DNA from 2 places in the Paenibacillus sp. FSL W8-0919 genome. Region 1 is predicted to be linked to the other one. Evidence: a T-box and tRNA genes for the amino acid it is inferred to sense, from the RefSeq annotation. Region 1 holds a T-box; the other holds one or more tRNA genes.
What was found. The T-box of region 1 lies ahead of NST44_RS28300 (arginine--tRNA ligase). A T-box ahead of a tRNA ligase gene usually reads a tRNA of that ligase, here a tRNA-Arg.
Positions count from the first base shown of each region.

Region 1 (14,759 bases):
ACATGTTCCGCCGCAGATGACATTGATCAATGGGGCATATGCCGAGGTGGATGTAAAGGACGGCAAAGGGGTGGTCGTTCAGACGTTTCGATGAGGTTGACAGACGGATCATAACCGCTTTGTTTAGACGGTACTGGGAATCGGGAGAATGGCTTAACCTTTTTGCGGTAGGAATCGGTTCATTTTTGCAGAAAGCTGGGGTATTATGAGATTAAGTCCTTTAGCAAGTACATAAGCGATGGAACGTTTAGTTTATATCTTGCGAAGCTTCCCCGTCTCACATCATTGCGAGTCTTATAATAGTAGAAAATGATTTTTTTTCATCCTTGAGGAGGCCTTAATTTACTATGCAGCTTACGAAAATATCGCAAAACACCGCCATTCTATTGGAGCATGCCAAAAATTCAGGAATGTCATCCGCCGATCTCTTGGATGCCGTTCGTTCACGGGAGGTTGAACGGTTCGGGAGGGCCCAAACCGGCCATTTCCATTACGATGAATTGTTCTCCTACGCCGAGGAGCATGGGGAGAATCTGGAGAAGGCTGTTCAGGAAGGCTACAGAATTACATTTAATACGCGGAACGGCTTGAAAATATGGCTGGAGGAAGCGTTTGGCATCAGCTCCGAATCCGACTTTCGCGTAGGCGAAGGGATCATAGATCAGCTGCAGCTGACGGAGGAACAGCTGGGCCGTTTGAAGGATACGCTCGCTGTTAATTGGACCATCCAAGAGGAACCTCTGACAGGCGGGAAGATTCAGGTTAAGCTTACGGTTAGAGGGCTGCAATAGAAGGGAAAATAGCCGTCATCCATCGGGATGGCGGCTATTTTTTGAGGACTGATTCCTGGTCCTTTAGAACCTAAAAGCCTAAGCGTTTACCAGGCAAGTTTCTAGGAAGAAGGAGAGCGGGCGGATGCTCTGCATGCGATTTTACATCCGGCTTGGCGTAGGCAGCCCGAGGACGTCCAGCGCATCGCCCAGCGTCTCTTTAAACACCGAGGTCAGCCATACACGGAATTGGAGGACCTCCTCCTCCGCCTTCAGGATCGGGCATGCCGAATAAAAATTGTTAAACCATGAGCACAGCTCGTAAGTGAAGTTGCAAATGGCGCTTGGAGACAGCTCGCGTCCGGCCGTGACGAGGGTGTCCTGCCAAGTGCTGATATGTCTCAGCAAGGCGTGCTCGGCTTTTTCCATGGCAGGAAAATGTACAGGTCTTACTGGCTCCACACCGGATGCCTTCGCTTTATTCAGTACACTCAGCGCTCGTGCATAAGAATAGAGCAGGTATACCCCCGTATTGCCGGATATTTCGGTAGCCTGCTTGAGATCAAATACGACCTCGGTCTGTAGTGCAAAGCGAAGCAGGTAGTAACGGATGGAGGCGATCGCGATTTCGCGGCTGGACAGTCCGTTTTTATCCGAGCGGGTCTCCTCAATGACCTTCTCCACCTGATCGATAAGCTCCGTAATTTTAATACCGATCCCTTGGCGCCCGGACATCGCGTAGGAGGCCTTCCCGTCACTTGTATCAATCCCGAGATCCGCCGCAGCAGACGGACTGAGGGAAACAACCCCGTAACTCACATGACGGAGCTTCTCCGCTTCCTTGACAAACCCCAGGCTTTCGAGCGCCTGCTTGACCATCGCCTGCGGATATTGCTGCCTGTAGTCAATAACATTGATTACCATAGTGGCTTTGCCGAACGGCTGCTGCTCGCCGTCAGCGCTTGTTGTCCACACATGCTCCGTAAATTTTTTGTAGGCAAAATCCTTGGCCAAAACCCCGTATTTCCACAAGTGGTACGCGATGTCCTTGGCCGTGTAGGTCAAAATGCCGTTGGAGCGGACAAGCACCTTATCCATGCTGTGCTCGGCCTCCGGATTTCCCGCAGCGTCTTCGCCGCCGGATTGCTTCAGCACCCAGCATCCAGCCAGCCTGCCCTCGGTTTCCTGCTGGAACAGCGGCGTATTCTTCAGCAGCTCGAATGCATAATCCCAGAAGCCCTCTCTTACGATGCTGCTCTCCCACACCAACAGATCATACTCGATGCCGAACTGCTTCATCTCCTCCAAATGCTCTTTAACGATCCGCTCCGCCACGAGGAGTCCGATCCACGCCAAGTTCTGGTGTCCTTCCTCCAGAGCGTGAAGCACTTCGGTTCGATGCTGCACGAGCGAAGGATCCTGCGTATAAGCCCGATTGGTGGCAGAGTATACATCCCAGCAATAATCCCCGAACCGGGCATGCTCTTGTGTGAGCGGAGTATGAAGAAGACCGACGACCGTATCTGCCAGCTGATTCCCCAGATCGTCGATATAGTTATGGACCTCGACTTCATAACCGAGCCTTCTCATCAATCTGACCAGCGTGTCGCCGATACAAGAATTTCGCAGATGGCCGATGTGTGCCGATTTATTCGGGTTGATGGATGTGTGTTCAATGACGATTTTTTCATCCGGGGCAGCCGGCAGCTCGAAACGCAATCCCGCCCACGCCTCCCAGCGGATGCGGAGATTCAGAAAGCCTGGTGCCGCTACCTCAACGGAAGCTATAAGCTCGAGGAATGGCTCATGCTGCTGAAGCTCCTGCTGAATCAGCCCGGCGATTTCAATGGGTGCCTTGCGCAAAACTTTGGCAAGCTGCATGGCGATGTTGGTCGCATAATCTCCATGCTCCATGCTCGCAGGTTGCTCGATACGGACCTGTACGGAATCCGGCAGCTTCGTGCCGAAGCTTTGGCACACCTTGTTTACGGCTTGTTCCAGGCTTTCAATGATAAAGTGACTTAACATAATGGTGAAATCCCCCTTTTAACAGTGACAACCATGTCTGAAAAAATAAAAAAAGTCCGCGTCTCCTAAGAGACGAGGACTTATGCTCGCGGTACCACTCTTGTTGTCAACCCCTGAAATTGGAAGGCTGACCCCTTTGCTACGATAACGGTGTAAGCCGGGTCACCCTACTGAAAGTTTCGGATAACCGTCTCCTGGGCCCGTTTCACTGGCGGCTTCGTACCGGTTCCCACCTGTCCCGGCTCGCTTGGACTGAAGCGCGTGCAGCTACTCTCCCAATCACAGAACATCAAAATGATCGAGTTTTCCATATTATAACCAATCTGCTTCGAAAAGCAATACGATTTTTATTTCACCGCAACCAGCAGCGCGCCGACAGCAATCAGAGCAACGCCGGCTGCGTTGATCCAGGAGATTTTCTCACCCAGAAAAACAAAAGCAAGAATGACCGCCATCACGACGCTCAATTTATCGATCGGCCCTACCTGCGATACTTTGCCGTACTTCAGTGCCAGGAAGTAGAACAGCCATGATAAGGCACCGGCAATTCCGCTGAGCACGATGAAGCTGAGCGCCTTTTTCTGCGTTAGAATGTCGCCGAGCTGCGAGAATTTTCCCTGAACCGCTATGACCCCGAGCAAGAACAAAGCCATGATGACTGATCGTATAGCGGTTGCGGAATTCGCGTCGATGTTCTGCAGGCCGATCTTGCCGAAGATGGCCACGAGCGCAGCGGCTACGGCAGACAGCAGCGCGTATATAAGCCACAAAGGCATACGCATCCTCCTCTTTTATGTATGTAGCTTGGCATCACTTTCGAATCCGACAGGGATTCTTTTTTTTTATAGTATAGGGTTATTGGGAAAAAGCCATTATTTTTTAATTTGGGTATCCCATGGAACGCAAAAAGGATCCCAAGGAACGCAAAAACACCGCCCTAAGGCGGTGTTATCTTTACGTCCCAGAAGGGATGCGGCCCTTCAGGCGACTGCGAAGTAATCCTACCGAAGCGGATGCTTCGACGCCCCCCTAATGGGGGTTCTCATCCTCAAGGAACGCAATAACACCGCCCTTAAAGGCGGTGTTATTTTTACGTCCCAGAAGGGATTCGGCCCTTCAGGCCGATTGCGAAGTAACCCTTTCGAAGCGGATGCTCCGACGCCCCCCTAATGGGGGTTTTCATCCTCAAGGAACGCAAAAACACCGCCCTAAGGCGGTGTAATCTTTACGTCCCAGAAGGGATTCGAACCCCTGACCGACGGCTTAGAAGGCCGTTGCTCTATCCAGCTGAGCTACTGGGACACATTTTTTTCAAGCAAAAAATATATTATCATATGCTCTGGAATATTTCAACTATATATTTTTGAAAATAGAAGATTTTTGATGCGATTAGATTATGACTAGGCAATCCGGGGTTATATTGATAAAATACGGTTGCTCTTTACTTGATCGGTGATCCCGATCCCTCTAAGTAAGAGAAGGAACCCATGGACCCCGCGCTTTTTTAATCTTGGCGGTACATATGCTATAATCAACGAATATTAAAAACAGGACTAGAAAGGAGGTGTCCTTATCAAGGACTCTTACTCCCCCGAACAAGAGGATAAGAACATCATCCTGTTTCCGAAGACGCTGGATTATTATCAGATTCAGCTAACGGTTATGCTCGAGAATGAACGGTACGGCGAAGCGATGGAGGTGCTGCGGTTTCTGCTGCAATGCAGCGGACAGAATGAGCGGAACTATGAGGAATGGCGTGCCCTTCTGGAATGGCTGGAGGCAGCCTTCCCCGAAGCAGCCGTGCCCCGTGAGAATGATGCCGATACCGAGGAGATCGACGATCCGGACGAAGCGGAAATGACCCGCCAGATGGTTAACGATAAGGCAGCCCAGGATGCAGGATATGCGGATAAACTTCTTGCTTCGGTCATGAACGGACCTTTGACCGAGCAGACGATCCTTGCGCTTGAACAGCTGGCCTATCTGGACCGTCCGGAAATCGATGCGGCTCTAGCGGATTGGCTTAGCGAGACCCCGCTTCATCCTCTGCTCCAATTCCGCGTGCTGCAGACGTTGCGCAGACGTGGCATGGAAGGGAGCGTAACGCTTAAGAGAGGACAGGAGGCCGTCGAAATCGAGATTGACTCGGTACCGCTCGATCCATCGGAATTCCCGCCTGCAATAACGAAAATATTGGAACGCGTTGCCGATCAGACAGAGGTTCACGAGCCGACGCTGTTTTATTTCGCCCAGGAATTATGGTCGCAGTTCATTATGGCCATTTACGGAACCTTGGATTACGAGTCCATGCTCGACGAGGATGAGTCTACGCTCGATATTTGGGCGGCAGCATTGCACGACATCGTGTCGGAGAGTTTAAAAGGGTTCCGGAATGAGGACGAAATCCGGCCGTTGTACGGAATTACGGACACCATGCGTTTTCGCTATGAGGGAGCATACCGTTCGTTAAAGCAATTCGTAGCTGCCGGGGCGGAGGAATAGGCAGAGATGGAAAACGTTTACGGTATCGCTCCATAAGGGTACGCCCTTGAAAAAGCATGTAATGTTGTTTATACTATAGTGGTTATTCGGTACGTGATAGATTATTGCGCCGACCACGTGAACTATTTTGGAGGGGAAAGCATAAATGAAAGCAACTTGGGAAAAAATAGAGAAGAACCTTGGCGTTCTTGACGTTGAGGTTGATGCGGATCGCGTTGCGGCCGCCCTCGACAAAGCTTTTAATAAAGTAGCGAAACAAGTAAATGTACCTGGATTCCGTAAAGGTAAAGTACCGCGCCCGATCTTTGAAGCTCGTTACGGCGTAGAGAGCTTGTATCAGGATGCAATCGACATTCTGCTTCCTGAAGTATACAGCGAAGCTGTTGAGCAAGCGGATATTTTCCCGGTAGATCGTCCAGAAGTAGAAATCGAGCAGTTCGCTAAAGGCGAAACCTTCAAATTCAAAGCGAAAGTAACCGTGAAGCCAGAAGTTAAGCTTGGCGATTACAAAGGACTTGAAGTTGCTGCTGTAACAGCTGAGGTTTCGGATGAGGAGCTGAACCAAGAGCTTGAGCGCCTGCAACAGCGTCATGCTGAGCTGGCTGTCATCGATGAAGGTTCGGCTGAATCCGGCGACATCGTCGTGATCGATTTCGACGGTTCCGTGGACGGCGTTCCTTTCGAAGGCGGACAAGCCGAGCGTTATTCCCTGGAGCTTGGAAGCAACACCTTCATCCCAGGCTTTGAAGATCAAGTGATCGGCATGGCTACGGGTGACTTCAAAGACGTGGAAGTGACATTCCCTGAAACCTACCACGCGGAAGAGCTGGCCGGCAAACAAGCGGTCTTCAAAGTGAAAGTGCATGAAATCAAGCGCAAGCAGCTTCCTGAGCTGGACGACGAGTTCGCTAAAGACGTAAGCGAGTTCGATACGCTTGATGAGTACAAGGAAGATCTGAAGAAGCAGCTTCTGGCACGCAAAGAGCAGGAAGCTCAAGGCGTCCGCGAGAATGAAGTTGTTGAAAAAGCGGCAGCTAACGCCGAAATCGATATTCCGGAAGCGATGATTCAATCCGAAGTTCAGAACATGATGCGCGATTTCGACAACCGTCTTCGCCAGCAAGGCATGAACCTCGAGATGTTCCTCAGCTTCTCCGGCCAAACCAATGCGGATTTGGAAGGTCAGATGAAGGACGATGCCGAGAAGCGCGTTCGCAACAACCTTGTGCTTGAAGCAATTGCGAAAGAAGAGAAGCTTGAAGTTTCCGAAGAGGAAATCAACAAGGAACTGGACAATATGGCTGAAACGTACAAGCGTTCCGCCGAAGAAATCCGCAGCATCCTGGCTGCCAACGGTTCCCTTGACAGCCTTAGCGAAGAGCTGCTTCTCCGCAAGACGATTGATTTCTTGCTGGAAAACAGCGTAGAAGGCGCACCAGTTGAGAAGAAGGAAGAAGCTGCAGAAACTGCGACTGAAGAATAATAACAACAGGCGGCTGCCGAAGCTGCCGTTACATGAGATAGGGCACGTACTTTATGCGTGCCTTATTTTTACCTAAGAATAGCCAATTTTCAACTAAATGTGACATGAATTGGTTATTTTTTCGACATACATAATGAGACAAGTTGGCTGGATATATTCCTAGCGAAGTTCATAGAATGTAATCAGGGTTAAAAAATGACATTGCGCTTTGAACATGTTAGAATAACTTTTGTAACGCATAAGTAAATTTTCAAGGAAATGAGGTTGGTCGCATGAGTCTTGTACCTATGGTGGTGGAGCAAACCAGTCGAGGCGAAAGATCCTACGATATCTACTCAAGATTACTGAAGGATCGCATTATATTCCTCAGCAATGCGATCGATGACGATGTAGCCAATCTCGTCATTGCCCAGCTGCTCTTCTTGGCTGCGGAAGATCCGGAGAAAGACATCTCTCTGTACATCAATTCTCCTGGCGGTTCGGTGACGGCCGGGATGGGTATATATGATACGATGCAGTTGATTAAGCCTGATGTGTCCACTATTTGCGTCGGCATGGCCGCCAGCATGGGCTCGCTGCTGCTCACCGCCGGAGCGCCCGGCAAACGGTATGCGCTTGAGAACAGCGAAGTCATGATCCATCAGCCGCTTGGCGGAATTCAAGGTCAGGCATCCGATATCCAAATCCATGCAGATTGGATCATCAAGACCAGACAGAAACTTAACCAAATCTATGTGGAACGCACGGGTCAGCCCCTTGAAAAAATCGAACGCGATACAGACCGTGACTTTTTTATGAGCGCGGAGGAAGCGAAGGCGTACGGTATTATTGACGAAGTTCTGTCTTCACCGACCAAATCATAAGGGGTGGTTATTGCATGTTTAAATTTAACGACGACAAAGGGCAGCTGAAATGCTCCTTCTGCGGCAAATCGCAGGAGCAGGTTCGCAAGCTGGTTGCGGGGCCCGGTGTTTATATATGTGACGAGTGCATTGACTTGTGCTCGGAAATCGTAGAGGAAGAACTCGGCCATGAGGAAGAAGTGGATTTGAAGGATATTCCGAAGCCGCGTGAAATTCGGGATATTCTTGACCAATACGTCATCGGACAGGACCAAGCGAAGAAGTCCTTATCGGTTGCCGTATATAACCACTACAAACGGATCAATACGCAAAACAAGATTGATGACGTTGAATTGCAGAAGAGTAACATTTTGCTGCTGGGACCTACAGGTTCAGGTAAAACATTGCTTGCGCAAACGATGGCTAAAATCTTGAACGTTCCGTTTGCCATTGCCGATGCCACCTCGTTGACGGAGGCCGGTTACGTGGGCGAGGATGTCGAGAACATCCTGCTCAAGCTGATCCAAGCCGCCGACTATGATGTGGAGAAAGCGGAACGCGGCATTATCTATATTGATGAAATTGATAAAGTGGCCCGCAAATCCGAGAATCCGTCCATCACTCGTGACGTTTCCGGCGAAGGGGTTCAGCAGGCGCTTCTGAAAATTCTGGAGGGAACGGTCGCTTCCGTTCCGCCGCAAGGTGGGCGCAAGCACCCGCACCAGGAGTTTATTCAGATCGATACAACCAACATTCTGTTCATTTGCGGGGGCGCATTTGACGGGTTGGAGCAGTACATCAAACGCCGGATCGGCAAGAAGGTCATCGGCTTCAACGCTTCCGCTGAAGGCCAGAAAGATCTGAAGCCAGGCGAATATTTGACGATGGTGCTGCCTGAGGACCTGCTCAAGTTCGGTCTCATTCCGGAATTTGTCGGCCGTCTGCCGGTTGTTTCCACATTGGAACCACTGGATGAGGCGACGCTGGTACGGATTCTGTCCGAGCCGAAGAATGCCCTCACCAAACAATACCAGAAGCTGCTTGAGCTTGATAATGTCAATCTCAAGTTCGAACGCGGCGCTCTCGAAGCCATTGCCCAGGAGGCAATCAAGCGCAATACGGGCGCGCGCGGACTGCGCTCCATCATTGAAGGCATCATGCTGGATGTAATGTATGAAGTGCCGTCCAGAGACGATATCAAGGATTGCGTCATCACCGAACAGGTCGTTCGTGACAGAGTGATCCCTGAGCTGATGCAAGGCAAGGGAACGGAAGATGACAAGAAACAGGAAGAAAGCGCCTGAGGCGTTCTAACGCTGCGGACGTGATATAAATTTACGCTGATCCTCTCCACTTCCAGTTATGGCCATGAGCCTAGGCTGGAGTGGAGCTTTGGCGTTATACGGGAGAGATCGTACCATGTTTTTGAGACAAGACACACGGCCCGTTAAGGTGGGGAACCTCACTATAGGGGGAAATAACCAAGTCATTATTCAAAGCATGTGCACCACCAAAACAGCGGATGTCGAGGCGACCGTCGCGGAAATTTTGCGTCTGGAGGAAGCCGGATGCCAAATCGTCCGGGTAACGGTCAACAATGAGGAAGCCGCCGCTGCCATTAAGGAAATCAAGAAACGCATTCATATCCCGCTTGTTGCGGATATTCATTTCAACTATAAGCTTGCCCTTCTCGCCATTGAGAACGGCATCGATAAAGTCCGGATTAATCCCGGCAATATCGGGAAACGCGAGAAGGTCGAAGCGGTCGTAAAAGCGTGCAAGGAGAAAGGCATTCCGATCCGGATCGGCGTAAACGCCGGCTCGCTGGAGAATCATCTTCTTGAAAAATACGGCTATCCGACGCCGGAAGCGATGGTGGAGAGCGCCCTGTACCATATCGGTATTCTGGAGGAGCTCGATTTTCATGACATCATCGTATCCTTGAAGGCATCGGATGTTCCGATGGCTATTGCGGCGTATACGAAGGCTGCCGAGGTGATTCCTTACCCGCTTCACCTGGGCATTACGGAAGCCGGTACGCTGTTCTCCGGAACGGTGAAAAGCGCGGCCGGACTTGGTGCGCTCCTGTCGATGGGCATCGGCAACACGATGCGGATTTCGCTCAGCGCCGATCCGGTAGAGGAGATTAAAGTCGGACGCGAGCTTCTCAAAACGTTCGGATTGATTTCCGATATGGCGACGCTCGTATCCTGCCCGACGTGCGGACGTCTCGATATCGATTTGTTCTCCATTGCCAATGAGGTCGAGGAGTATATCTCGAAACTGAGAGTGCCGATCAAGGTATCCGTTCTTGGCTGTGCCGTGAACGGACCGGGTGAAGCGAGAGAGGCCGACATTGGAATTGCCGGTGCTCGCGGAGAGGGACTGCTGTTCCGTTACGGCGAAATGATTCGCAAGGTTCCGGAAGCCACGATGGTGGAGGAGCTGAAGAAAGAGATCGATAACATTGTGAAGGTATACGAGGAGACGGGCGAAATCCCTGGCCGCAAGCATAAGTCCACGGTCTGAGCTTGATGGTATGCAATGTCAGTCACACATGGCCTTGGCATCGGTGGTTGCGATGTAACTAGAAGCCACATACCGTAACGCTAAGCATTGTGTCGTGATTCCAAACACCATGCAGGAGCTCCATACATCTTTGCTTGGTAATTCAATAGCGTTTGCCTTAAGCGGCAGCCTCTGATTCAGGAGGCTGCCGCTTTTTGCTATTCTTCATCGGGATCGTCCTCGGATTCAGCCGAATTGCGTTGAGTGGACTCAGTCGTTGGCGTCCCCCCCTTCTGTTTCGCCACGAGTCAATGCAAGTACTGGGAGAACGTGAGAGCCGTCGCAAAGTGACACGATTGCAGAAAAGGAGCAAGCAGGTCCCGAAAAGGGACTTGAAGAGGGTAGGTGGGCTCGGAAGGAGCAAGCAAGTCCCCGAAAGGAACTTGTAAAGCGAAAATGGGCTCCAAAGGGGCAAGTAAGTCCCCAAAAGGGACTTGCCCGCCAGGAAAGCTTCAACGGAGCAGGCGGAATTGTTCAGAAGAAGCGAAGCGTTCTCCTTTGTCCGCGGATTTCATCAATAGGAACATAGAATTCAAAGAAATCCGAGGACAACAGAGATCGTAAGAACAATCCGCAGGCGGAGTGCTGATTAAGCTCACAAAGGTTCAACTGGCTGTGAAGAAGTCCCCTAAAGGGACTTATAGAGGAAAATGGGCTTCAAACGAGCAAGTCCCCAAAAGGCATGAGCGTTGCATAAATCTTTACATCAGCAATCACTTGGATGAAATCTGAATAAGAACAATTAATTTACAGTTGTTTTTTCGAGAATTACACCAAAAGATCCAACACTTTCTTAAATGTAGCTACGTTTTCCTATAAAATGTATTTTGTGCAAGATTTTTGTTTCCTAAGTCACTTTGCTTGTTTTAAAAATGCCAATGCTCGTTCGTAATTCAGGTACCTTCCTTGGTGCACCGCGTGGCTTTCCAGAAGTTGTTCGCGTAGGTGCTCGAAACAGAGCATTCAAGAACTGGGACCACGGATGATACATGTGAATTCGAAACAATTCAAGGACACGCCAAACGCTTTTCTTGGTTTCTAGACGTAGCTGCATATACTGTGCCAGCACGTAAGCGATCAGCGCAAGGTAAATCTGGTTCCATATCGCTTGCGGCTTATAGCTGTGCAGTTTTTTTAGGCGCAGATGCTGCTTTATCCATTTAAAGAAAAGTTCAATAAGCCATCGGCATTTGTAGATATGAGCTACTTCTTCGGCCGTTATGTCCTGTCGAGAGGTAAGTAGGCGATAAAAGCGCCCCTGCTCATCATAAAACTCTACGAGCCGGACTCGTTCCTTCATCTTGCGCCAACCGCTACCTACGTTCACAAGAGCATCTCGTGTGATCGGACTTCCTGGAGGGATTTCTCGTTCCTCCACAACATGGATTGAGGTGCGATCTCTCATTCGCATGACAAATTGAATGCCGCGCTCCATCCAGTTATCCATGTTTTTGTAGCTATCATAACCACGGTCCATGACATAAGTTGCCGCCTGCTCGGTGACCAGTTCGACCGCCCCGGCTCGGTCGCCTACGTTTAAAGTCGATGGGATGACAGCGTCCGGATATACCACTTCGGGTGAAGCGGCTACGAGCCGCACATGCAGCTTTACCCCGCTGGAGGTATGCGAAACTCTGGCCCAATCCCCAAGTACCAAGGGGAGTGTGATTTTCGACGAATCAATGAGTGCCAGAGGTCCAATGGTTGAAGAAATGCCCTGCTGGTGAGCCGTCAGCTTCTGGACACGGGCAACGCTATGGAGAAAAAGCATGTGCAAGATTTCCGTCGGGATTTCGCTGAGTTTCCGTGACAATTGGGCTGCGCTGATGCTGGGCAGATCGAGGATGGACCGAATGTCAGAATGTGCATAAATTTGTTCTTCCATCTCGATATAGCTTTGCCAATGGTTGAGCTGAGCCAGAATGAAAATGAGAATGCTTTTGTTGATGGTGAGCTTCTTGGCGTAGCGATCGGCATGAAGGAGTCGATCGTGTACATCCAAAGGCAGTAAAGAAAGCAGTTGACGAACGACAGTGTTTTGGGTTACGTTATCCATGGTTTGGACTCCTTTTTAGAGGTCGTGGACAACGTGCTACGTCTTCTAAATTAGGAGCCTTTTTTTGTTTTGTCCATGAAAAAGATACAGGTAGTTACAGAAATAGTAACTTCAGCAAAAGTTGTGATAGGTTTTATGCAACGCTCATGCCCAAAAGGGACTTGTAAAGCGAAAGTGGGCTCCAAACGAGCAAGCAAGTCCCAAAAAGGAACTTGTAAAGCGAAAATGGGCTCCAAAGGAGCAAGGAAGTCCCCAAAAGGGACTTGCCCACCAGGAAAGCTTCAACGGAGCAGGCGGAATTGTTCAGAAGAAGCGAAGCGTTCTCCTTTGTCCGCGGATTTCATCAATAGGAACATAGAATTCAAGAAATCCGAGGGCAACAGAGATCGTAAGAACAATCCGCATGCGGAGTGCTGATTAAGCTCACAAAGGCCCTACTAGCTGTGAAGATGTCCCCAAAAGGGACTTATAGAGTGAAAATGGGCTCCAAAGGAGCAAGCAAGTCCCCAAAAGGGAATTGCCCGCCAGGAGAGCTTCAGCGGAGCAGGCGGAGTTGTTCTGAAGAAGCGAAGCGTTCTCCTTTGTCCGCGGATTTCATCAATAGGAACATAGAATTCAAAGAAATCCGAGGGCAACAGAGATCGTAAGAACAATCCGCAGGCGGAGTGCTGATTAAGCTCACAAAGGTTCAACTGGCTGTGAAGATGTTCTTTTAAGGGACTTGTTGTGAAAAAGCCCCTTTACAAATTGTTCCCGCATTGGCGTTTTACCTGCAAACGAATCGGCAATACTACCAAGTATTAACGTTGGATCTTGACATAATGGAGAAACAGGAGGAATGACTTGTGAATCTGAGTATCGTGATTATGCTGGTGCAGCTGTTTTTTGCAGTCATCATCGGCATTTATTTTTGGAACTTATTGCGTGGGCAAAAGACCAGCAAGACCGCAGTGGACCGGGAATCGCGCAAGGAGCTCGATAAGCTGCGCAAGCTTCGGTCGGTGTCGTTGACGAAGCCGCTTGCGGAGAAGACGAGACCTCAGACCATGGACGACATCGTCGGGCAAAAGGACGGACTGCGCGCCTTGAAGGCCGCCCTGTGCAGCGCCAATCCGCAGCACGTCATTATCTATGGCCCGCCGGGGGTGGGCAAGACGGCGGCAGCGCGCGTGGTGATGGAGGAAGCGAAGAAGAATCCGCAATCGCCGTTTAAATACGATGCAAAGTTTACGGAGATCGATGCGACCACCGCCCGCTTTGACGAGCGTGGTATTGCCGATCCGCTCATCGGGTCGGTGCACGATCCGATCTATCAGGGGGCTGGCGCGATGGGCGTAGCCGGCATTCCGCAGCCGAAGCCGGGCGCAGTGACGAAAGCGCACGGCGGCATTCTGTTCATTGACGAAATCGGCGAATTGCACCCGATTCAGATGAATAAGCTGCTAAAAGTACTGGAGGACCGCAAGGTCCTGCTTGAAAGTGCATATTATAATTCAGAGGATGCCAATACGCCAGCCTATATTCACGATATTTTTCAAAACGGACTTCCAGCCGATTTCCGCTTGGTTGGCGCGACCACGCGCTCCCCGGAAGAAGTTGCGCCCGCTCTTCGTTCACGCTGCATGGAGATCTTCTTCCGTCCGCTGCTCCCCGAGGAGATCGGTAAAATCGCGGAGGATGCCATTCAGAAGATAGGCCTTGGCGCAGCGCCGGAAGCGGTGGACGTCGTGAAGCAGTACTGCTCCAATGGACGCGAGGCCGTCAATATGATTCAACTCGCCGCAGGGCTTGCATTAACGGAAAAAAGAGACTCCATCCGCGCCTCGGATGTAGAGTGGGTAGCGAGCAGCAGTCAGCTGCAGCCCCGCCCGGACCGCAAGGTGCCGGAGAATCCGCAGATCGGCGTTGTCAACGGGCTGGCCGTATACGGTCCGAATATGGGGGCGCTGCTCGAGATTGAAGTGTCAGCGGTGCCGGTCGAGAAGGGACAGGGCACCTACAATATTACCGGTGTCGTGGATGAAGAAGAGCTTGGCGGGGGATCGCGCAAGCTGCGGCGCAAGAGCATGGCCAAGGGATCGATTGAGAACGTCCTGACCGTGCTGGAAGCGATGGGCTTCTCGCCGAAGGATTATAATCTCCATATCAATTTCCCGGGGGGAACCCCGATTGACGGCCCGTCCGCCGGTATTGCGATGGCAACGGCGATCGTATCGGCGATTAAGGGAATTGAGGTCGATAATAAAATTGCGATGACCGGTGAGATGAGCATTCACGGCAAAGTGAAGCCGATCGGCGGGGTGATTGCCAAAGTGGAGGCAGCGTTCCAGGCCGGAGCAACCCGTGTCATCATCCCGAAGGATAACTGGCAATCGTTATTCCAGGATCTGAGCGGCGGCTTGCGGGTCATTCCGGTCGAAACGGTCGACGAGGTGTTCCGCCAAGTATTCGGCGGCTCGCTGGCGGCGGACATCGTGGAGCTTCCGAACACCGACATCTATCCGGCCTCC
Region 1 is NZ_JBBOPV010000001.1:6,227,602-6,242,360, reverse strand. It holds gene NST44_RS28310 (S66 family peptidase) at 1-94, shown strand, start outside; gene NST44_RS28305 (hypothetical protein) at 348-791, shown strand; gene NST44_RS28300 (arginine--tRNA ligase) at 933-2,798, opposite strand; T-box leader at 2,864-3,090, opposite strand; gene NST44_RS28295 (EamA family transporter) at 3,146-3,574, opposite strand; tRNA gene NST44_RS28290 (tRNA-Arg) at 4,027-4,100, opposite strand; gene NST44_RS28285 (hypothetical protein) at 4,461-5,300, shown strand; gene tig (trigger factor) at 5,446-6,783, shown strand; gene clpP (ATP-dependent Clp endopeptidase proteolytic subunit ClpP) at 7,056-7,646, shown strand; gene clpX (ATP-dependent protease ATP-binding subunit ClpX) at 7,661-8,929, shown strand; gene ispG (flavodoxin-dependent (E)-4-hydroxy-3-methylbut-2-enyl-diphosphate synthase) at 9,045-10,154, shown strand; gene NST44_RS28260 (IS4 family transposase) at 11,041-12,249, opposite strand; gene lonB (ATP-dependent protease LonB) at 13,116-14,759, shown strand, end outside.

Region 2 (14,759 bases), 5.3 Mb from region 1:
GCAGCAAAGCCCTCCTCCCACTTCCAAAAAAAGCGCAAATTAAAAAGCCCAGCCCCCGCAACAGCAGGAGCCGGGCTTTACCCTAAATTATTGTTGCTTCAAGTTATAGAACGACTTCAAGCCGTTGTATTGAGCAAGCTCGCCCAATTGGTCTTCGATGCGAAGCAATTGGTTGTATTTCGCTACGCGGTCCGTACGGGAAGGTGCACCCGTCTTGATCTGACCTGCGTTGGTAGCAACAGCGATGTCAGCGATCGTGCTGTCCTCGGACTCACCGGAACGGTGGGAGACAACAGCGGTGTAGCCTGCGCGTTTTGCCATTTCGATTGCATCGAATGTTTCAGTCAATGTACCGATTTGGTTAACCTTGATCAGGATGGAGTTACCGATGCCTTCCTTGATACCTCTCTCCAGACGCTCAGTGTTCGTAACGAACAGGTCGTCACCAACCAGCTGAATTTTGTTGCCCAGCTTCTCAGTGAGCAGCTTCCAACCTTCCCAATCGTCCTCGGAGCATCCGTCTTCGATGGTGATGATTGGGTATTTGTCTACCCAAGAAGCGAGCAGGTCAACGAATTCCGCAGGCGTGAAGGATTTGCCTTCGCCTTCCAGAACGTATTTGCCGTCCTTGAAGAATTCCGTGGAAGCAACGTCCATACCCAGGAATACGTCTTTGCCTGGCGTGTAGCCGGCTTTTTCGATCGCTTCGATGATGGAGGACAGTGCATCTTCGTTGGACGTGAAGTTTGGAGCAAAACCGCCTTCGTCGCCAACTGCCGTGTTCAGGCCTTTGCCTTTCAGAACGGACTTCAGGTTGTGGAAGATTTCAGCGCCCATGCGAAGCGCTTCTTTGAAGCTAGGTGCGCCCACAGGCAGTACCATGAACTCTTGAACGTCTACGTTGTTGTCGGCATGTGCACCGCCGTTCACGATGTTCATCATTGGTACTGGAAGCTGTTTGGCGTTGAATCCGCCGAGGTATACGTACAGCGGGAGATCCAATGCGTCAGCAGCAGCGCGTGCTACAGCCATGGATACAGCCAGGATCGCGTTTGCGCCGAGCTTGCCTTTGTTAGGCGTTCCGTCCAAAGCGATCATCAGCTTGTCGATACCGAGCTGGTCAAGCGCGTCCATACCGATTACTTCAGGGGCGATGATTTCGTTCACGTTCTCAACAGCTTTCAGAACGCCTTTGCCCAGGTAACGGGATTTGTCGTCGTCGCGAAGCTCAACCGCCTCGTGAACGCCAGTGGAAGCGCCGGATGGAACGATCGCGCGTCCGATCGCGCCGGATTCCAGGTATACTTCAACCTCTACAGTCGGGTTGCCGCGGGAGTCAAGGACTTCGCGAGCATATACGTCAGAAATAATAGTCATGGGTATAGTCTCCTTTTTCTTTGGTATCGTTTATGGTAAAGATTTTGTCCGTCTTTATTTACGCGCCGCAATCATGGAAGTTCCGGTCATTTCAGCCGGCTTCGGCAGATCCATCAGGTCGAGGATCGTCGGAGCAATATCGGCCAGAATGCCGCCTTCGCGCAGCGTCACGTTCTCATCGGTAACGATGAACGGTACCGGGTTGGTGGTATGAGCCGTGAATGGGCGTCCATTCTCGTCGAATACCATGTCCGCATTGCCGTGGTCAGCCGTAATGATGGCGACCCCGCCTTTAGCCAGAACGGCCTCAACCACTTTGCCGACGCACTCATCCGTCACTTCAACCGCCTTCTTGGTTGGCTCGAGCATGCCCGAGTGGCCAACCATGTCCGGGTTCGCGAAGTTCAGGATAATCGCATCATGCTTCTCGGCTTCGATTTCCTTCACGCACGCATCTGCGACCTCGTAAGCGCTCATTTCCGGCTTGAGGTCATAGGTTGCTACCTTCGGCGAGTTGATGAGGATGCGCGTTTCGCCTGGAAGCTCCACATCGCGTCCGCCGCTGAAGAAGAACGTCACATGCGGATATTTCTCGGTTTCCGCAATGCGCAGCTGCTTCTTGTTATGCTGCACCAGCACTTCGCCAAGCGTGTTGTCCAGATCCTTCGGCTTGTAGGCAACGAAGCCCTCCACCGTCTCGCTGAACAGGGTCAAGCACACGAAATGCAGGTTCTGCGGGAATCCCGGACCGCGGTCGAATCCGCGGAAATCCTTATTCGTGAACACCTGGGACAATTGAATCGCGCGGTCAGGGCGGAAGTTCAGGAAGACGACCGAATCGCCGCTTTCCACAAGGCTTATCGGCTGGCCTTGGTCATCAACGATAACCGTAGGCTCGACGAATTCGTCATATACGGATTTCTCATACGATTCGGTAATCGCTTTGAGCGGATCGGTGTACTTTGGTCCTTCTCCGTATACCATGGCGCGGTAAGCCTTCTCCACGCGATCCCAACGCTTGTCGCGGTCCATCGCGTAATAGCGTCCGGACAATGTTGCAATCTGTCCAACGCCCACTTCCTGGATCTTGGCAATGAGATCCTTCACGAACTGCTTGCCGCTGTCAGGCGCTACATCCCGTCCGTCCATGAAGCCATGGATGTAAACGTCCTGCATGCCTTCCTTTTTGGCAAGGTCCAGCATCGCAAACATATGCTCGATGTGGCTATGTACCCCGCCATCCGACACAAGCCCGTACAGATGAAGCTTCTTGCCGCTGTTTTTTGCCGCGCGAACCGCCTCGACCAGCGTATCGTTCTCGAAGAACTCGCCTTCACGAATCGACTTCGAGATCCGGGTCAGGTCCTGATACACGATCCGGCCTGCGCCGATGTTCAGGTGGCCTACCTCAGAGTTCCCCATCTGGCCTTCCGGCAAACCGACCGCTTCGCCGCAAGCGGTAAGCGTTGTGTTCGGATACTGCTTCAAGTACCGGTCATAATTCGGCTTGTTCGCTTGAGCGACTGCATTGCCTACTTCGGTGTTGCGAAGCCCGAAACCGTCCATGATGATCAGGGCTACTGGTCTTGGAGCTGTCATCTTACTTCGCCCCCTCAACGAGTGCGATGTAGGAAGCCGGCTGAAGACTTGCACCGCCGACGAGCGCGCCGTCGATGTCGCTTTGTCCCATATACTCCGCTACATTTTCAGGCTTCACGCTGCCGCCGTACTGAATCCGTACTTGAGCTGCAACACTTTCACCGTACAAGCCCTTCACCAGCTCGCGGATATAGGCGATCACTTCGTTAGCATCCTCAGCCGTGGAAGATTTGCCTGTCCCGATAGCCCAGATTGGCTCGTAAGCAATGACAACATGAACCGCTTGGTCTGCAGGGAGACCTGCAAATGCGGCTTCGGTCTGCACCTTGCACACATCTTTCGTCTGGCCGGCTTCACGCTCTTCCAGCTTCTCGCCTACGCATACGATCGGCAGCAAGCCGTGACGGAATGCCGCATGAACCTTCTTGTTCACGATCTCATCGGTTTCTGCAAAGTATTGGCGGCGCTCGGAATGTCCGATAATGACATAATCAACGCCCAGGTCCTTCAGCATCAGACCGCTGATTTCACCTGTAAATGCGCCGTTATCTTCAAAATGGAGGTTTTGCGCGCCGATCTTGATGTTCGTTCCTTTGGCTGCTTCCACCAAAGCCGGAAGATTCGTAAACGGTGCGCAGATCACGCTTTCCACGCCTTCTACTTCCGCTTTGCCTTTAATCTCTTCGAAAAAAGCCTTTGCTTCCGGAACCGTCTTAAACATTTTCCAGTTGCCAGCTATGATAGGTGTTCTCACACAGTTCACTCCTTTATTCCCCCCGGTGAGCCGGGGTTCAAGCTTCTTCCACATTAGCTATCCAAAATCATTGATCTATATCTTTATTTATCGTTCAGTGCCACAACACCAGGAAGTGCTTTGCCTTCCATGAACTCAAGAGACGCACCGCCGCCGGTGGAAATATGGTCCATCTTGTCAGCGAGTCCGAATTTCTCAGCAGCTGCTGCGGAATCCCCGCCGCCGATCACCGTGTAGGCTTCCGTTTCTGCACATGCCTGTGCCACTGCACGGGTACCATGGCTGAATGGTTCGATTTCGAATACGCCCATAGGTCCGTTCCATACAACCAGCTTGGAGTTTTTAATGACTTCAGCATATTTGGCACGAGTCTTCGGTCCGATGTCAATGCCTTCCCAATCAGCCGGAATACCATCGATATTGACAATCTTGGTGTTGGCATTTGCGCTGAATTCGTCGGTAACGACGATATCTTCAGGCAGGTAGAAATTCTTGCCGAGCTGCTTCGCTTTCTCGATGAATCCGAGCGCGGCATCCAGCTTCTCTTTATCAAGCAGAGATTGGCCGATTTCATGCCCTTGCGCCTTGAGGAAGGTATACGTCAATCCACCGCCGATGATCACGTTGTCGGCAATGTTCAGCAGGTTGTCGATGACATCGATTTTGTCCTTAACCTTCGAGCCGCCGATAATCGCCGTGAACGGACGATCCGGATTCGAGAGGGCTTTGCCGAGAACGGACAGCTCCTTCTCCATCAAGAGGCCGGATACGGCTGGAAGATGATGAGCAATACCTTCAGTAGATGCATGCGCACGGTGTGCTGCGCCAAACGCGTCGTTCACGAACAGATCGGCAAGCTCTGCGAACTGCTTCGCCAGCTCCGGATCATTCTTCTCTTCACCTGGATAAAAACGAACATTTTCAAGCACCAGCACGTCGCCGTTTTGCAGCTTTTCGACCTGCGCTTTTACCGCTTCCCCTACAGCTTCGTCCGCTTTTGCTACCGGCTTGCCCAGCAGCTCGGACAGACGCTCGCTCGCAGGATTCAGACGCAGCGATTCGACAACCTCGCCTTTCGGACGGCCCAAATGGCTCGCCAGGATGACCTTGGCGCCCCGCTCCACCAAATATTGAATCGTCGGCAAAGTTTCGCGAATCCGAGTGTCGTCTGTAATTTTACCATCTTCGAGCGGTACATTGAAATCGACGCGGACAAACACCCGTTTGCCGCTTACTTCTACGTCACGTACACTTTTCTTGTTCATCTCCACGTTCCTCCTAACAAAATGTTCTCCCTCGCCGGGCAGCATGCCGCTGCTCTCGTTTCTCTCTCTAATCGCCCGCCAGAGCCGGCTTCTCTCGCTACTTCCCAGTACTCTGGCATGAAAACAGGTTAAAACCATGAACCAAAGAGGAGGCCCGTAAACGGAACTCCTCTTCGATTGGTTGGCTGGATCAATTACAGACCTTTGCTTGCGATGTAAGCAGCGAGGTCAACGACACGGTTGGAATAGCCCCACTCGTTGTCATACCAGGAAACAACTTTAACCATGTTGTCGCCAACAACCATTGTGGAGAGCGCGTCGATCGTGGAAGAAGCAGGATCGCCATTGTAGTCGCTCGATACGAGCGGCTCGTCGGAGTAGTTCAGGATGCCTTTCAATGGACCCTCAGCAGCTGCTTTCAGCGCTGCGTTAACTTCTTCTTGCGTAACGTTCTTGGACAGCTCAACAACGAGGTCCGTTACGGAAACGTTCTTCGTAGGTACGCGCATTGCCATACCGTTCAGCTTGCCTTTCAATTGCGGCAGAACCAGGCTAACCGCTTTAGCAGCACCTGTTGTGGAAGGAATGATGTTCTCAGCAGCTGCACGAGCACGACGCAGGTCTTTGTGCGGAAGGTCAAGCACTTGCTGGTCGTTCGTGTAGGAGTGAACGGTAGTCATCATACCTTTCACGATGCCGAACTTCTCGTCGAGAACTTTAGCGAATGGAGCCAAGCAGTTGGTTGTGCAAGAAGCGTTGGAAATGATGGTGTGGTTAGCAGCATCGTATTTCTCTTCGTTAACGCCCATAACGATAGTGATATCCTCGTCCGTAGCTGGAGCGGAGATAATAACTTTCTTAGCGCCGCCTTTGAGGTGAGCGGAAGCTTTCTCTTTCGCTGTAAAGATACCCGTGGACTCAACAACGATTTCTACGCCGTACTCAGCCCAAGGCAATGCTTCAGGGTTGCGCTCAGCAAATACTTTGATCTCACGGCCGTTTACAACCAGTGCGCCTTCTTTAGCTTCAACGGTTGCATTCAGTCTTCCGTGAGTCGTGTCATATTTCAAAAGGTGAGCCAGCGTGCTTACGTCCGTCAAATCGTTGATTGCAACGATTTCTACTTCGCTGTTGTTCAGCGCAGCACGGAACACGTTGCGTCCAATACGTCCAAAACCGTTAATACCTACTTTAACCATGAGTAGTTCCCTCCATATTTGTAAAATTAATATATTCAAGACCGGCCGTTAAGCCGATCAAGACAACGGGATAAAGAATAACGAGGCCTTGCACCTGTATGCTTGCTGGACCGTAAGGTTACGATGCCGCTGCATCGATCTCCTTCTCTACCTCCAGCGCAGCCGCCTCATCCGTAACGAGGATATCCTCGTGCCCGAATTTCAGCACGGCATGAATCGCTTTGCCTTTGCTTCGGCCGCCGGCAATGCCAATGATCGTCTCCGTCTGCATGATGTCCTCCAGCCGGAGCCCGAGAGTCAGCATCTTGTGGACAACCGCGCCTTCCTCGCTGAAGTAGTATCCGAAGGATTCGGCAATCGCCCCATCCTGCTGGAGGCTGCGGATCGAGTCCTCGTCCAGCTTGCGTCTTCTGGCCATTTCCATCGCGTCGCCGATCCCGTGGATAATGATCCGGGAACGTCGGATGACATCCACAATCTCCTGGATGTGCTGATCCTGCACTAGGGATTGATAGGCATCCTCGCTAAGGAGATCAGGCACGTGCAGCAGACGATATTCGGCACCCACGCGCTTCGCCATCTTGGAAGCAATCGTGTTAGCCTGAATTTCCATGCTCTCTCCGAGACCGCCGCGTGCGGGCACAAACCATGTGCCTTTCAGAGGCCCTGCCGCAAGCGGTGACATCTGCTCCGCGACTTCGGCGAGCGTGGATCCACCCGTGACGGCGATCGTATCGCCGTTCTCGACGAAGCTTAGCAGTGTTCTTGCTCCGGCACGTCCGAGCTCGCGCTTCACTTCCGGAGAGGATTCACTGTCACCGGGAATGACGACAACCTTGCGGAGTCCGTAGGCCTTCTTGATCTTCTCCTCAAGCTCGACCAGCCCGAACAAATCCTTCATGAGCGGCTCCAGTTCTTCGAGCAGACACAGTCCTGCATGGCTGATCCGCATACCGAGCGTCTCAATCTCGATCAGTCCCTGCGCTTTCAGAAGATCGGTTTCAGCCCGCAGAACCCGTTCCGTCATCGATAAGGATGACGCCAGCGTTCGTCGGCCGACCAGCCCGGACAGCTTGATCTGATGGAGGATCGTGTACCTTCGTTTAAAGGTGTACATCAAATCGGGCAGAAGCTGCTCTTGTATTTCTAATAGGTTACGCATGCATTCCACTCCTGCAAACTTTCGTCTCGGCTCTTCTATCGGTTGGACGTAAAATGTCCCGGGATAACCTTTTAAGTCCCACCCCTATTCTAACCAATAATGATGCAGGTTGCAAGTGTCCGAACGTATATTTCTCTGCAACCATCATTCTTATACATTATGGCCAAATCGAAACCTCTCTATATATCAAAACAATGTTTTATCCGCTCTTGTGTTTTTCTATTAGATAGGGTATAATCATCTTCGTTGCTGATTTTTTATATGCGCCCGTGGTCCAATGGATATGACGTAGGCCTCCGGAGCCTGAGATCGAGGTTCGATTCCTCGCGGGCGCGCCATCTTTAAATTTTCTCATATATGAATTACCCGAAAGTGCCCATGACGGCTCTTTTTTTTACCCAATAGTTTGACTATCTTTGACTTTTTGATTAAAATTGTTTATCATGTGGGTAATACGGTAACAGTATTTATTAGTGATGCACTTAATGAGGAGGTTTTTCACGTGAGTTTTATACCTATGGTCGTTGAACAAAGCAACCGCGGCGAGCGGGCATACGACATCTATTCCAGATTGCTGAAAGACCGCATAATCTTCCTCGGCTCCGACGTCAATGACGTGGTCGCCAATTCCATCATTGCCCAAATGCTGTTCTTGTCGGCAGAGGATCCGGAGAAGGATATTCACCTTTACATCAATAGCCCTGGCGGTTCGATCACCGCGGGCATGGCAATATTCGATACGATGCAATTCATCAAGCCGGACGTCTCGACCATCTGTGTCGGTATGGCCGCCTCCATGGGTGCATTCCTGCTGAATGCAGGCGCTAAGGGCAAGCGCTACGCGCTGCCGAACAGCGAAATCATGATTCACCAGCCGCTTGGCGGCGCACAAGGTCAAGCAACGGATATCGAAATCCGGGCACGCCGCATTCTGAAGATGCGCGACAAGCTGAACCGTATTCTTGCCGAGCGCACCGGCCAACCGCTGGAGCGGATCGAGAAGGATACCGACCGCGACTACTTCATGACGGCTGAAGAAGCCAAAGAATACGGTCTCGTCGACCAAGTGTTGGAGAAGACGCCTTCGCAAGGACTATAAGAAGCAATACATGCAAAAGGCATGCACACGTAAAGGTGCATGCCTTTTTTATGTCAGCATAGAACATAGTGACCAACCCAGCCCTCCATGGTTATTTCTGGTATCATTGTATTGTTGATTCCTACATACAGGGAGGTCCTTATGATCGGCTCAAAAATATCCTTTGTTTTCATGCTCGTGCTCGTCCATCTTCCGTTTCTGATCTTGAACCTGGAGCGTGCCGTTTCCGGCGCCGATCCGCATGCAATTCATGGAGTTGCCTCCATTGTTCTTGTCCTTCTGCTTCTGTTCTCCGGTTTTGTGATGGGGTATACCAATCAGATTTACTACCCCCGCTGGTTCTCGGCTTATTGGCTCGTCGGCGTGTTCTTCATGGTCGTCGGCTACTTGCTGAAGCTCTACGTCGTTCTCATTCCATTCGTCCTTCTCTACGCCGTCCCCCTTTACGGGCTCGTCCACTACACCGGTCACTCGGAGGAGACGGTTTATCCGCTTGTCCATGCGGCCGTTGGTTGGGGAGCCGGTATAATTGGTTACGGAATTGGACATTCCCGCTTCAGACGGAGGGATCCTCAACAAGCAACATGAGATTCCATCGGATCCCTTCAGGATGGATTCGTAATTGGTTCATGAGCTTGTGAATGCCCATATCCGTCTGATTAGCTATACCCAACTGTGATGCAGACCCCTCCGCCATGCCCTACGCATACAAAAATCCCTTGGCCGCTAGGCCTGAAGTTAACCTCAGGCTGCGATCCAAGGGATTTCTTTTTGTATTCCGGCACATTGTTGCATCTTTACATCACAGTGTATCAAACGATCACGTGCCCCGCGTCCACTAGGCTTCAGTTATCCCATGGTTCAGAACCTGCGGTTCCCATCCTTATTTCCATTCCTTCAGCTTCAATTCAAATTCAGGGAAGCCGTAGGCATAAGCCGTGTATTCATACAGCTGGAAGTACAGGACCACGGCGTTATCCTTCAGATAGAATTCCGCATCTTCCGGAACTCCTTCGAATCCGCCAAGGTAGCCCCCGCCCTTCTTCAACTCGCTCAAGACGCGGTTGTCGAGCTTCTTCTTCTTGCCCTTCAGGTCGATGAAATCGCCAAGCTTCAGCAGCTTTCCATCCTTCAGGGAGAACGTGAAGCTGTTCTTGAAGGTCATGCCGTGCGCGCCGCCGAGATAGGAATAATCATGCGCCGTAACACTCAGCAAGCCGTCCTTGTTGTAGTGGACCACAAAATTGCCTTCGAAGGCATAAGGGAAGCTGTCTTCACCCGGAGGAAGCTCCTTGATGCTTTCCTCTGCGCGGGCGATCACGCTTTCCGCATGCTTTTTCAATACGCTGTTGATTTGAGTTTGGGCCTCGCCATTGCTTAAGCCGCTGACAACCGGATAACTCACAGCAGCTTCCACGCCCTGGATCGTCTTCTTCAACGTTTCCGATTTGATCGTTAGATCGCTCTGCTTCTTCGTCAAGCTGAGCGTCTTCGAGGACGGACTCCATTGTCCCTGGATCCCTAAGTATTCGCTGACCGTCTTGAACGGCAGATAGAGCCGTCCGTTGAGGATTTGACCCCCAGGCTCTCCGGCATAGAGGCCGTTGACCAACAAGCCGATTTCCTTCGAATCATACACAACGGCACTTAGTTGATGATAGCCGGCGTTCAGGGTATACGTACGGTTTTTCGAATCATATTTCAGGGGCATTCCCGCCGCATCCCGGAGTACGGTTGCAGGGATATAAGTAACTCCGTGCAGAAGGACTCCCTTCTGGGATAGGGTCTTGCCGTTCCATTTCAATGTCACTTCATTCTTCTTCGCTACGTTGTGGCTGGCGGAAACAGAGGGCTTCGAGGGGCTTGCATCGATGACCTGTCCGTTCAAGCCAAGACTTCCGAGCAGGACGCCAGTTGCAATAATTGTTGCGCATACGCGAAATTTGGAATTCATATTAGTTCCACCTTTTCCAATTTAAGTTGCCATAGTTGTTTATTACCCTCATTCATTATAAAAAATCCGGACCACCGTTTGGTAACAAGTGAATGACAATTTTGATTCCATGCTATAGGAACTACATGAGGAATATAGTCTTATAGTCTTATTTCCCCATATTTGACCAAAACTTATGAACGGGCTGCTTCCTTCACCTGATCGATCTGCGAACCGTATCTCTTTATAGTGTCTTACCACTTCAGCTGGTTCTATAACATTCAAAATCTTTGGCATATCTCATAGACCGCTGCTCCTCCGTCATGATCCCCATTCCAATAAAAAAAGCCCTGCCCCTATGGGCAAGGCTTATAAAAAAGGTGCTAAAGCACCAATTCTCTATCGTCCGCTCTTCAGCTCGGTCCACAAGCGATCATAAATCTGGAGAGCCTCTCCGACGTTATCGAGCCATTCCGTGCGGCCCAGCTCCTCGTCGGTCAAGTTGATCATGGTGTTGCTGCGATAGTCCTCGCTGTGGAATTCCATCGCTTTCGTATTCGGATTGCTGTATCCGATATATTCGTAGTTCTTCGCGCTGACTTCAGGCTCCAGCATGAAATTGATAAATTTCTCCGCCAGCTCCTTGTTCTTCGCGCCCTTCGGAATTGCATAGTTATCCGAGAAGATCGTTGCGCCCTCCTCCGGCACCACATACGCCACATCCGGATTTTCTTCCGCGATGAATGCAGCGTCACCGGACCATACCGTTGCAATCCAGCCTTCCTCTTGAATCATCTTCTGCTTGATGTTATCCGTGTCGAAGGCAAGGACGTTCGGCAGCAGCGTCTTAAGGTCCAGGGCCGCAGCGTTAATCTCGGCTTCATCCGTCGTGCTGTTGGATTTCCCTTGCTTCTTCAGCGCCATGCCGATCATTTCACGGTTGTCGTCCAGAAGCAGCACTTTGCCCTTGTATTCCGGATTCCACAAATCTTCCCAGCTGTTGATCTCATCCTTCACGTACTTCTTGTTGTAAGCAATCCCCGTCACACCGGACGTGTAGACGATGGAGTACTTGTTCCCCGGGTCAAAAGAAGGGTTCTTAAACGTCTCCGAAATATTGACGAAGTTCGGGATATTGTTCATGTCGAGCGGCTCCAGCAGGTCTCCTTCAATCATGGTCTTGACCATGTAATCGGACGGCTGAATCAGGTCGTAGCCGCTGCCGCCGGCCTTAATCTTCGCCAGCAGATCTTCATTGTTCGCGTAGTTGTCATACGTGACCTTTACGTTAAACTTCTTCTCGAAATCCTCCAGTACCTCAGGATCGAAGTTGTCAGCCCAGCTGTAAATGTGAAGTGTCTCCTTGCTTGATCCGCACGCAGCCAGAAGGCTTGCGGACAATACGGCGACCAGCCCTGCAGCAAGCAGGCGGGTCCATCTTGATCTTTTCAATTCCCTATCTCCTCTCTTTCGTATCCATGATGGATATATCGGATCCTTCCCAAAAAGAAATGGAACATTTGCTTTAGATCGGCAGCGTTTTGTGTTTCTTATCCCCGCTGCCGCGGTTAAGAATATATTGAGCCAGCAGGATGAGCGTGATGCTCACCAGAATCAGTATCGTACATAACGCATTAATCTCAGGCGAAATTCCGCGCTTCACCTGGGCATAGATGTAGATTGGCAGCGTAGTCGAGCTTGGTCCGGCGACGAAGAAGCTGACCATGAAATCGTCAAGCGACAGCGTAAACGCGATCAAGGCCCCGGAGATAATACCCGGTGCGATCTGCGGCAGCGTCACATGCCGGAAGGCCTGCCAAGGCGTAGCGCCCAGATCCTGGGCCGCCTCGTCCAATTGCTTGCCCATTCCCGACAACCGGGCGCTCACCACTACATAGACATAGGATATGCTGAAGGTGATGTGGGCGATCATCACCGTCATCTTGCCGAGCGGAATATTTAATTGACTGAACAGCACGAGCAGCGACAGGCCCATGATAATATCCGGAATGATAACCGGTAAGTACAGGAGACCGTTCATGCCGCTGCGGCCTCTGCGTCTCAAATTTCGGAGCCCGAGGGCCGCCGCCGTTCCCAGCATTGTCGAGATGATCGTGGACACCACCGCCACGGTCAGACTGTTCATCAAGGCTTCCATCACGTTTCGGTTGTCGAAGAGCGAGATATACCAGTCGAAGGTGAAGCCTTCCCAGTTCCCGCTCAACCGCGTATCGTTGAAGGAATAAATGATGATAATCAGGATCGGCACATAGATAAACGCCATCATCAGGAAGGCGTGAATCGAAAGCAAAGGCTGGCGCTTCTTCTTCACTTATCTCCCCTCCCCTACACGTTGATGGCGGGCCTGCATCGCCCGGTTAAACAGCAGAATGAGCACCAGGGACGTAGCCACGAAAATGACCGACAACGCGGCGCCGAACGGCCAGTTGCGGGCTCCAAGGAACTGCGACTGGATGATGTTGCTGATCATGGAGGACTTGGCTCCGCCCAGGATGTCCGTGACGACGAACATCCCCGAGGTCGATACATAGACCAGCACCGATCCGGTCATGATGCCGGATTTGCTCTGCGGTAGCGTAATATGCCGAAATGCCTTCCATTTGGACGCGCCGAGATCGCTGGCTGCATCCAGGAGGCGCTTGTCCATCTGCTCCAGCGCTACATAGATCGGCAGCACCATGAACGGAATGAAGTTATACACCATGCCGAGCAGCACGGCGCCGTAGGTGTACAGCATCTGAATCGGCTCATCGATCCAGCCGAGCCACATCAGCAGGCTGTTGACAACGCCCTGTGTCCGAAGCAGAAGCACCCAGGCGTAGGTTCGAATCAAGAAATTAATCCAGAACGGAATCGTAATGAGAATCAGACCCCAAGTCTGGATTCGCGGGGATGCGCCCGCAATATAATAGGCAAGCGGATAACTGACCAGCAGACAGATGATGGTTGTTAGCAGCGACAGCACCAAGGTATCCCAATAGATCCCAAGATATAACGGATCGAAAAAGGTCTTGTAGCCTTCCATGCTGAGCTCGAACAGCAAATTGCCTTGGGCATCCCGCGACAGGAATGAAATGCCGATCACAATCAGCATCGGGATGATCAGGAACAGGGACATCCACAGCAGCACCGGGGTCAGCAGGAATTTCGATTTCCTCATGGCCCGATCATCACCTCATCCTTGTCGTTCCAATTCACCCCGACCCTCTCGCCGATCTTCCAAGGATGCTCCTCCGTAATATCGAGCGCGATCGTCACCTTCATCGGCTCGTCGTCCAGCTGGACAAGCAGCTTATGCACGCTGCCAAGGAACTGGACGTCTTCGATGACGCCTGTCTTCCTGCCGGCCACGCCGCGCTGCGGAACCAGCTTCTCGGGACGGACAGAGAACAGGCCCTCCGGCGAAGAGAAAACATTGTTCTCCCCAATGAATGTGGCAGCGAAGAGCGTTTGCGGCTTCGCATACACGTCGCGCGGCGTCCCGATCTGCTCGACCTTCCCTTGGTTCATGATGACGATCCGATCCGAGAGCATCATCGCTTCTTCCTGGTCATGCGTTACATAGACGAAGGTAATGCCGAGCGTCCGCTGCAGATGCTTCAGCTCCGACTGCAGGCTTTTGCGCAGCTGCAGATCCAGCGCGCCGAGCGGCTCATCGAGCAGCAGCACTTTAGGCTTGTTCGCAATCGCGCGGGCGATCGCCACGCGCTGCTGCTGTCCGCCGGAGAGCTGGTGCGGGAACCGTTCCCGCAGAGCGGTGAGCTGCGTCATCGCAGCCGCCTCCTCCACGCGTTCCTTGATGAGCTGGCGCGGCAATTTTTTCATTTTCAACCCGAAGGCGATATTATCCTCCACCGTCATATGCGGGAACAGGGCGTAATGCTGGAATACGAGATTGAGATCCCGCTTATTCGCAGGCACCTCTGTCACGTTCTGACCCGCCAGCCATACCTGGCCCCCTGTCGGCTGTTCAAATCCTGCTATCATCCGGAGAATCGTCGTTTTGCCGCAGCCGCTGGGGCCCAGCAAAGTCAGGAATTCCCCTTCTTTAATAGAGAGCGACAGCGGATGCACGACCGCTTGTCCTTGGAAATGCTTCTCGATCTGGACAAGTTCAATCACATGCACCAACTCCTTGTTCAAAATGCGGCCTATCGGCACAGGGCCTCTTGATTTGACCGAACCTACAATTCCATTTCCATTAAGAAGAAACGGTAATTCCGCCCGTGTTCCAGCCTGTGCCTGAAGGGGGATCCGTTTCTTGAGGGACGATGCTTTAAAGTCTCTTTAAGAAAAAAAAGCCATATCCATGGGTATGGCTTTACCGTTTGCTTCATATTTCGTTCGATG
Region 2 is NZ_JBBOPV010000001.1:967,300-982,058, forward strand. It holds gene eno (phosphopyruvate hydratase) at 88-1,377, opposite strand; gene gpmI (2,3-bisphosphoglycerate-independent phosphoglycerate mutase) at 1,432-2,976, opposite strand; gene tpiA (triose-phosphate isomerase) at 2,978-3,730, opposite strand; gene NST44_RS04060 (phosphoglycerate kinase) at 3,814-4,995, opposite strand; gene gap (type I glyceraldehyde-3-phosphate dehydrogenase) at 5,190-6,194, opposite strand; gene NST44_RS04070 (sugar-binding transcriptional regulator) at 6,313-7,356, opposite strand; tRNA gene NST44_RS04075 (tRNA-Arg) at 7,620-7,694, shown strand; gene clpP (ATP-dependent Clp endopeptidase proteolytic subunit ClpP) at 7,859-8,455, shown strand; gene NST44_RS04085 (hypothetical protein) at 8,597-9,043, shown strand; gene NST44_RS04090 (PdaC/SigV domain-containing protein) at 9,339-10,409, opposite strand; gene NST44_RS04095 (ABC transporter substrate-binding protein) at 10,788-11,840, opposite strand; gene NST44_RS04100 (ABC transporter permease) at 11,914-12,720, opposite strand; gene NST44_RS04105 (ABC transporter permease) at 12,721-13,569, opposite strand; gene NST44_RS04110 (ATP-binding cassette domain-containing protein) at 13,566-14,537, opposite strand.
Region 2: it encodes a tRNA-Arg, which carries the amino acid that the T-box ahead of NST44_RS28300 (arginine--tRNA ligase) is inferred to sense. The anticodon was not compared.